Regions from separate parts of the Lysinibacillus sp. NPDC096212 genome, predicted to be linked through region 1. Evidence: riboswitches for the same ligand, from Rfam matches in the RefSeq annotation. Region 1 holds a riboswitch; the other holds the start of a gene.
What was found. A riboswitch is a leader RNA that binds a small molecule or an ion and turns the genes downstream of it on or off. The one in region 1 is predicted to bind S-adenosylmethionine.
Positions count from the first base shown of each region.

Region 2: linked by a shared signal. The riboswitch ahead of metK (methionine adenosyltransferase) and the one ahead of metA (homoserine O-acetyltransferase MetA) in region 1 are both predicted to bind S-adenosylmethionine.

Region 1 is NZ_JBIWFQ010000047.1:15,584-20,026, forward strand. It holds gene ACIQ7T_RS26755 (endospore germination permease) at 1-1,703, shown strand, start outside; gene metA (homoserine O-acetyltransferase MetA) at 1,779-2,714, opposite strand; SAM riboswitch class I at 2,865-2,975, opposite strand; gene ACIQ7T_RS26765 (YfzA family protein) at 3,132-3,431, opposite strand; gene ACIQ7T_RS26770 (nucleotide excision repair endonuclease) at 3,989-4,360, shown strand; gene ACIQ7T_RS26775 (TrmB family transcriptional regulator) at 4,434-4,443, opposite strand, start outside.
Region 2 is NZ_JBIWFQ010000002.1:28,365-32,807, reverse strand. It holds gene ACIQ7T_RS01920 (alpha/beta hydrolase) at 1-318, opposite strand, end outside; gene ACIQ7T_RS01915 (gamma carbonic anhydrase) at 455-973, shown strand; gene metK (methionine adenosyltransferase) at 1,132-2,328, opposite strand; SAM riboswitch class I at 2,723-2,842, opposite strand; gene pckA (phosphoenolpyruvate carboxykinase (ATP)) at 3,609-4,443, shown strand, end outside.

The DNA of each region.
Region 1 (4,443 bases):
TTACCCTTCTCTCTTCAATTGGGACAGCTATTTTAATTAGCCCTGCTAGTGTAACAAGTGAAGCGAAACAAGATGCCTGGATTGCAGCGATTATTAGTGTCGTTCTAAGTTTACTCTTAATAAAGCTTTTCGTTACTGTAGGAAAACGGACACCTACCCTTACATTTGTAGAGGCTAATGAAAAGATATTAGGTCGTTTTTTCGGAAAAATAACTTCGATTGGCTTTATTATTCTATCCTTTCTTTCTGCTGGTGAATTATTATATTTCATTGGCATTTTCATGAAAACAGAAATTATGCCAGAAACACCTATGATGGCCTTTGCTTTTCTGTTCAGTATTATCATTATTTATGCAGCATTTCTAGGAATTGAAGTTTTTGCCCGTTCTGCAGAAATACTATTCGCAATGTTTATTTTAATTTTTATTTTTTTTGTAGTTTGTATTTCACCATCCGTCCATATGGAAAATCTACAGCCAATAATGGAAGTACCAGCAAAATCATTATTCTTTAGTATTATTCGATTAATGAGTATTTTTTCATTGCCACTTGTCATATTGTTAATGATTTTTCCTTCTTCTGTTAACGTCCATGAATCAGCCCAAAAAGGTTTTTACATTGGCACAATTCTTGGAGGGATTGTCTTAATTGCTATCATCACACTGGCTATCCTTGTCCTAGGTCCAACAAATACTGCTTCTAGGACATTTCCTAGCTATTCATTAGCCCAAAGAATTTCAATCGGGAATTTTTTGCAGCGTATTGAAGTTATTATGGCAGCAATGTGGATAATATCAATTTATATTAAAACTTTTATGTTTTTTTACGCTGGGGTCATCGGCATCGCACAAATATGTAAAATTAACAATCATCGACCGCTCATTTTTCCATTCGGAATGATTATCCTTGGACTTTCACAAATTGTTCATCCTAGTATCATTCATTCAGAAATTTACAATAAAGAAACCTGGCCTATTTTTTCCTTTATTTTCGCTATCTTATTACCATTAGTTTTACTACTTGTCGCGAAGATTCGCAAAATCAACGGTAATAATACAAAAAGTAATTGTAGTACACAGAATGAAAATGGTAGTAATAACGGTAATGCTACTCAAGGTGCAGGTAATACTAATAACGATAATTCTTCACAGAGTGATAGCAGTAGCAATGCTGGAAATGCTACTCAAGGTGAAAGTAGTAGTAATAACGGTAATTCTACTCAGAGTGATAGTAGCAGTAATGGCGGAAATGCTACTCAAGGTGAAAGTAGTAGTAATAACGGTAATTCTACTCAAAATGATAGTAGCAACAATGGCGGAAACTCTTTACAGAGTGAAAGTAATAGTAATGACGAAAACTCTACTCAGGGTAATAGTAGCAACAATGGCGGGAATTCTTCTCAAAGTGGAAGTAGCAGTAATGGTGGAAATGCTACACAAAGTGAAAGTAGCAATAATGCCGGAAATACTACTCAAAATGAAAGTAGTAGTAATAACGATAATTCTACTCAAAGTGATAGTAGTAGCAATGCCGGTAATACTACTCAAAATGAATGTAGTAATAATAACGATAATTCTACTCAAAGTGCAAGTAACAGCGAAAATCCTTCGCAGAGTGATAGTAGCAACAATACTACACAGAATGATAGCGATACCGGCAATACTCCAAGCAGTGATAGAAATAAAAATTCATCAGAAAATTAACAGCATAATGGCGTGAAAAAATGATGACCCTGAAATATCAAAGTCATCATTTTTCTTTATTGTAATTGAGCGGTTTTAAATATGATATTCAATCTGATCGACAAAATCCCATTCGTATGGTGTTTCTTGGTAAACATAGTAGTTCAACCAATTCGAGAATAATAAATGTGTATGGGCACGCCACGTATTAATCGGTTCATTTCCTGGATCATCATTTGGGAAGTAATTCACGGGTACCTCAATATCTAATCCTTTCGCAACATCACGACTATATTCATCCGCTAAGGTTGTCGCATCATATTCAAGATGGCCAGTAATCATAATGTTTTTATTATCCTTAGATTGCACAATGAAAACACCAGCATCTTCAGAATAAGATAGTAATCGTAAATTGGGATGGCTAAGTACTTCATCAATTGATACAGATGTATAACGTGAATGTGGTGCAGTAAATGAATCACTAAAGCCACGTACTAAATCCACTGTTAAATCCGTAATAACATGCGAATATACACCTGAGCATTTAGCAGGCAGCCCAATTTTACCAATACCGTAATGATGGTATAACGCTGCCTGTGCACCCCAACATATATGTAAAACCGATGTTACGTTTGTCTTGGACCAATCCATAATTTCAGAAATTTCCTGCCAGTAGTTCACTTCTTCAAATTCCATTTTCTCTACTGGTGCACCCGTAATAATCATGCCATCATAGCGACGATGACGAATTTGATTGAAAGTCGTGTAAAATAATTGCAAATGTGATTTACTAACATTTTTCGATTCATGTGTAGCAGTATTTAAAAATGTAATATTCACCTGTAACGGTGTATTACCTAATAAACGTAGTAACTGCAGCTCTGTTTTTTCTTTTTCCGGCATTAAATTAAAAATTAAGATATTTAATGGACGAATTTGTTGAGTTTTCGCTCTGTCCTCTTCCATTACGAAGATTTTTTCCTCACGTAAATGTTCTCCAGCTGGTAAGTTTTTCGGAATATTAATTGGCATCTTGCATTCCCCTCTCTAGTTAAAATCAATTGGGCCTTAGTCTCCATGCACAGGCCCTGTTCAAAACTCATTAAGTCTTCTTTTTCGATGAAATTAAAAAATCCTCCTCATTCCATTTGAGATAGAATGAGAAGGATTTTTCCACGTTCACTCTTATCTCTCAAAGGACAAATCCTTTGCTGGAATTAGCACCTTTCTAACTTTCGTTAGAGGTTGCTGAAGCGTCATCGGGCCAAATCCCTCAACTTCTCATGATAAGATTATTTAATTAAAAAGAATTGTAACATGAACAATTAAGAATATCAATAATACATAGAATATTTTGTTATTAATCATGCATGTCATTATGTTTTTAGGGAAATTATAGTTTAGTTATTTATCTTTACACCCTAGTGATACTTTTGCTATAGTCTTTACTTATGTAGACCTTGGTGAAAAAACACTTTTTATCGCCTCTATTATTCCAAACACAAGAAAGATGCCAAAAAAGATAGTAAGTAAATTGAAATTTGGTGTTTCATAAAAAGTAAACCACTCTTTGAAAATTGAAGATTCCGTAATTCTTCCAATAAACGTTCCGCCAATATCTCTATAATTAGGTATCCATCCTGTTGCTTCACACGTAATAAAGATTATCTGTGACAATAAAAATACACCAATAGAAGACACCCAAGTTTTTTTCAAAAATGGAATTGGATTTTTTTGTTTATTAGCCAAGTTATATCCCCCCTCTAATTGTTATACGTAAAATTCAGGAATAAATTTCAAAATTAAACATATATTCTCTTTTTTAGATAATCCTATCAATTATATTTGTCGATGAACGGCTTAATCATGTATTTGTAACTATTGATACTTGCTTGAGTCGTATTGTTGAATTTTCTGTCTGCAATAAAATCATCATAAGCAAACTTTAACAGCATAAAAAAATACACCTCTCCTCATCTAAATTAATAGACAATAAGAAGTGTATTATTAATAACAAATAAACTTTAATCTACCCAACATCTTATCATGTACTTCAAACCCTTGGTACGACTGGGTTTCTAAAACAATCCCTCAATTTCTCATGATGAGATTATTTAATTAAAAAGAATTGTAACATGAACAATTAAGAATATCAATAGTACATAGAATATTTTGTTATTAACCATGCATGTCATTATGTAATTTGTTTAACACTAATCTTGAATGTTTACATTCATTATTTGATGGTAAACATGCTGTACTTATGTTAACATATACCTTTAGTAACAGAGAGGAACGTGAATACTTTGATTAAAATTGAATTTCCAAAACCAGATTTAGTAATTCGCCAACGCGAACAAGATTTAAAGCCAGGTGATGTACCAATCACACCGTACCATGGTTTTATTGATTTCCATAAAATCACACGTGAAAACGGTGGTATTTTCTTATTCTACAATGAAGAGAACGAACTATTATTTGTCGGTAAAGCACGTAAAATTCGTCAACGTATTAAAAAGCATTTCGAGGACAATGTGTCACCGATGAAAAATCACCGTAATGAAATTTTCAAAATTGAAGTGTATGAAGTGGAAGATCCAATGGAACGTGAAATTTACGAAACATACGCGATCAATTCATTCCGCGCTAAATACAATGTTGATAAAGTATTTTATTAATATTTAACGAAAAAAAGAATCTGCTCGCCTTCTGTAATGTACATGACGGCTTGCAGATTCTTTTTCAATACTTTCATTCTAAG
Region 2 (4,443 bases), on a different contig from region 1:
TTCATATTTTCTTTTTTGCATGGTATGTAGTAATAGAGTCGCACCAAGTCCATGTCCTATTAAAAAGACAGGTAAATTATACGAAAAAGCATTCTCGATTAAATGCCTTGTATATTTGTTGTATTCTTTAAAATCTTCATCGTGAACACTTGAATATCCTACATTTACTCCATGATTAGGTAAATCCCCCATGACTATGTGGAAGCCTTCCAATCTAAGTTTTTCTATAAGCCATGCATACCAACGGTGATTTTCATATGCACCATGAAGAATAGCAACCACAGCCTTTGCTTGTCCATCAGCTTCCCATTTCCACATTTCACATAGTCCTCCTAAAAAAATAATTACACAATGATTATATCGTAATATCTTGATCATTTTAATTTTATATTTCCATCAAGTTGCGTATTTGATACGATAATATTACATCAAAGAAAGAAAAGAGGCGATCCTCATGATCTATCCATTTAAAGGTAAAAAACCCAATATTGACCCTTCTGTTTTTATTGCTGATTATGCAACCGTTACCGGCGACGTTACAATAGGTGCTGAAACAACAATTTGGTTTAACACAGTTATTCGAGGAGATGTATCACCAACAATTATAGGAAAAAGAGTTAGTATTCAAGACCTCTGTTGCTTACATCAAAGCCCCAAATATCCACTAATTATTGAAGATGAAGTAACAGTTGGACATCAAGTAACTTTACATAGTTGTACGATTCGAAAAAAAGCCTTAATAGGTATGGGCTCTATAGTATTAGACGGAGCGGAGATTGGAGAGGGTGCATTCATTGGGGCGGGTAGTCTAGTACCTCCAGGCAAAGTCATTCCTCCAAATAGTTTAGCACTAGGCCGTCCTGCAAAGGTTGTAAGAGAATTAAACGATGAAGATAAAGAAGATATGGAACGCATCATACGTGAATATGTAGAAAAGGGTCAATACTATAAATCTCTTCAACCAAAAAATTAATGTAAAGCAGCTCCACGATTGCTTGGGCAACCGAGCAATATAGGAGCTTATTTTTTTCGTTAAAAAACAGCGAAAGGGGCTAAATTAATGTTAAGCCCCTTTCTGTAATAGTATTTTAAAATATTTCCCCAGCTACTTCATTGCTTTAGCTGAATAGTTTATAAACCTGCTTTTTCTTTTAATGCGTCAGCTTTGTCTGTTTGTTCCCAAGGTACATTTAAATCTGTACGACCGAAGTGGCCATATGCGGCAGTTTGCTTATAAATAGGACGACGAAGGTTTAGCATTTTAATAATCCCCGCTGGGCGTAGATCGAATAGCTCGCGTACCCATTTTACAATTTCACTTTCCGTAACTTTTCCTGTTCCAAATGTATCAACAGCAATAGATACAGGTTGAGCAACACCAATCGCATAAGCTAGTTGTACTTCAGCTCGATCAGCTAAACCAGCAGCTACGATATTTTTCGCCACATAGCGTGCTGCATATGCTGCTGAACGGTCTACCTTAGTTGCGTCCTTACCTGAGAAAGCACCTCCACCATGACGTGCATAGCCACCGTATGTATCAACGATGATTTTACGTCCAGTTAGACCAGCATCCCCTTTAGGACCACCAATTACGAATCGGCCAGTTGGGTTGATGAAATATTTAGTATCGGCATCTAGTAATTCACTTGGAACAACTGGAGCAATAACGAATTCTTTTAAGTCTGCTTGAATTTGCTCAAGTGTAGCTTCTTCATCATGCTGTGTTGAAATTACAATCGTATCAACGCGTACTGGTACATTGTTTTCATCATATTCAACCGTTACTTGCGTTTTTCCATCTGGACGTAAATATGCTAGTTCACCAGATTTACGTACTTCCGTTAAACGACGAGCTAATTTATGCGCTAAACTAATTGGTAATGGCATAAGCTCTGGCGTTTCGTTACATGCATAACCGAACATTAAACCTTGGTCACCTGCGCCAATTGCTTCAATGTCAGCGTCTGTCATAGAGCCTTCACGCGCCTCTAATGCTTGGTCAACACCTTGAGCAATATCAGGTGATTGCTCGCCAATAGCAACAAGAACTGCTAGGTTTTCAGCATCAAAGCCGTATTTCCCACGTGTATAACCGATTTCTGCTACAGTATCACGAACGATACCTTTAATATCTACATAAGTAGAAGTAGTAATTTCTCCAGCTACTAATGCTAAGCCTGTTGTTACTGTTGTTTCACACGCTACACGCGCGTTTGGATCTTCTGCTAAAATAGCATCTAAAATGGCATCCGAGATTTGGTCACAAATTTTGTCTGGATGTCCTTCTGTTACACTTTCTGATGTAAACAGTCGACGGTTTGTCATTTGATTTTCCTCCTATTACTTTTACAAATAATATTTGCGAATTAATACGGTACTCATTACCCATGTCAAGTTCGCCCCTAAGGATTGAACTCTCAAGCCATTGTTGCTGTCGTTGCACTTTCGCACATTAAACATTTGTTGCTGTCGTTGCACTTTCGCACAGTAAACATTTGTTGCTGTCGTTGCACTTTCGCACAGTAAAACAGTTGTTGCTGTCACTACGCTTCCGCACAAATAAACAGCTGCTTCTTTTAACACGAGGATTTTTGAAAGATCCGTCATTATAATAAGGAAAGGACTGTATACTTACCTTTAATTCGTTTTTAACAATAAAAAAATCCTTTTCTCACGCTTACTTAACATGAGGAAAGGAATAATGACTTCGGACCTTTCACTCTTATCGTTCAAGGGAGTTTCCCCTTGCATCAGATTGGCACCAGCGCATGTCGTGAAATAGTTCATGCAGGTTGCCGGGTTTCACAGGGCCTGACCCTCCACCAGCTCGGGATAAGAGTATCCGTTCAATATCTCATAATACGTAAAAGGTCGAACATTGTCAAATATTTTTAACTTCTTTCAGCGGGTGTCCAACATCGTGCTGTTGCTGTCGCTTCGCTTTCGCACAGACTAAAACCCTTTGCTGACGCTACGCTTTCGCGCAAAAAACATTGTCAGGCCCAAGCACAAAGCAGATTCCGGACGCATTGTTTATCTGTAGCGAAAGTAAAGCGACAGTTACAATTATGCCAAGACATAATTGATTGTATTCTTATAAAGAAAGTATCGGATTTATATAGAAACAAATTTGGATTATACTGTAATTTAAAACAAAATAATCCCTACTCTCCACCTTACATCATGTGTTAACATATGTGTAACCCTTTACAGCACATTTTGTAGCAAAAGCAAAGCGTTAGCTACAGAACATGTGGTGGATGAATATGATTGTAGCCCCTTTTCAGTCGAAGACAAGCTCCAACTAATAAAAAGCAAGCTAAAACTTCACATCCTGTGCGAACCCCATGTTAGCCCAAAGCTTCCAAACACAATTTTTGCTGTGTCGAAAGTGAATGTGTGATCACTTATTATAAATAGGGTAAAAAGCATTATCAAAACAAATCAATTTACTTTTTGTCGTTTTCTTGAAAAGTAATAAAATCTGAAAAATAATTTCTGAATTAGTATAGATTATTTAAGCAATTGTGTTATACTATTTTTGAAATTAAGAAAATCTCCCTCAAACTCTAGGGAATACTATAAAAAAGGATGGTATTTAATCGATGAATTCAGTAGAAATTGCAAACGAACTGAAGGAATTATTAAGCGGCGGTAACATTAATGTTCAACTTTCAGTACCACAATTAGCTGAAAAGGCTACTTCTCGTGGTGAAGCTATGTTAACAGTAGATGGCGCAGTTCGTGCAGAAACTGGCAAATACACTGGTCGTTCACCTAAAGATAAATATACGGTAGAAGAAGATAGCACAAAAGATAAAATTGACTGGGGAAAAGTTAACCGACCAATTTCTTCTGAAGTGTTCGATAACTTATATGTAAAAGTAGTAAAATATTTAAAAGAACGTGACGAATTATTCGTATTCAAAGGCTTTGCTGGTGCTGACAAAGATTCGCAATTAAGCATCCAAGTAATCAATGAATATGCTTGGCACAATCTTTTCGCCCATCAATTATTTATCCGTCCAACTAAAGAAGAATTAGCTTCTCATGTTGCTGACTTCACAGTTATTTCAGCTCCTAACTTTAAAGCAGATCCTGCTATTGATGGCACTGCTTCTGAAACATTCATCATTGTATCACTTGAAAAGAAAATTATCCTAATCGGTGGTACTGAATACGCTGGTGAAATCAAAAAATCTATTTTTGGTATTATGAACTACTTGTTACCACAACAAGGCATCCTTTCAATGCATTGCTCAGCAAACGTTGGTGAAGCTGGTGATGTTGCATTATTCTTCGGTTTATCTGGTACTGGTAAAACAACTTTATCAGCTGATCCTGATCGTAAGCTTATCGGTGACGATGAACATGGTTGGTCTGATAACGGTGTATTCAACATTGAGGGCGGTTGCTATGCAAAAACAATTAACCTTTCTG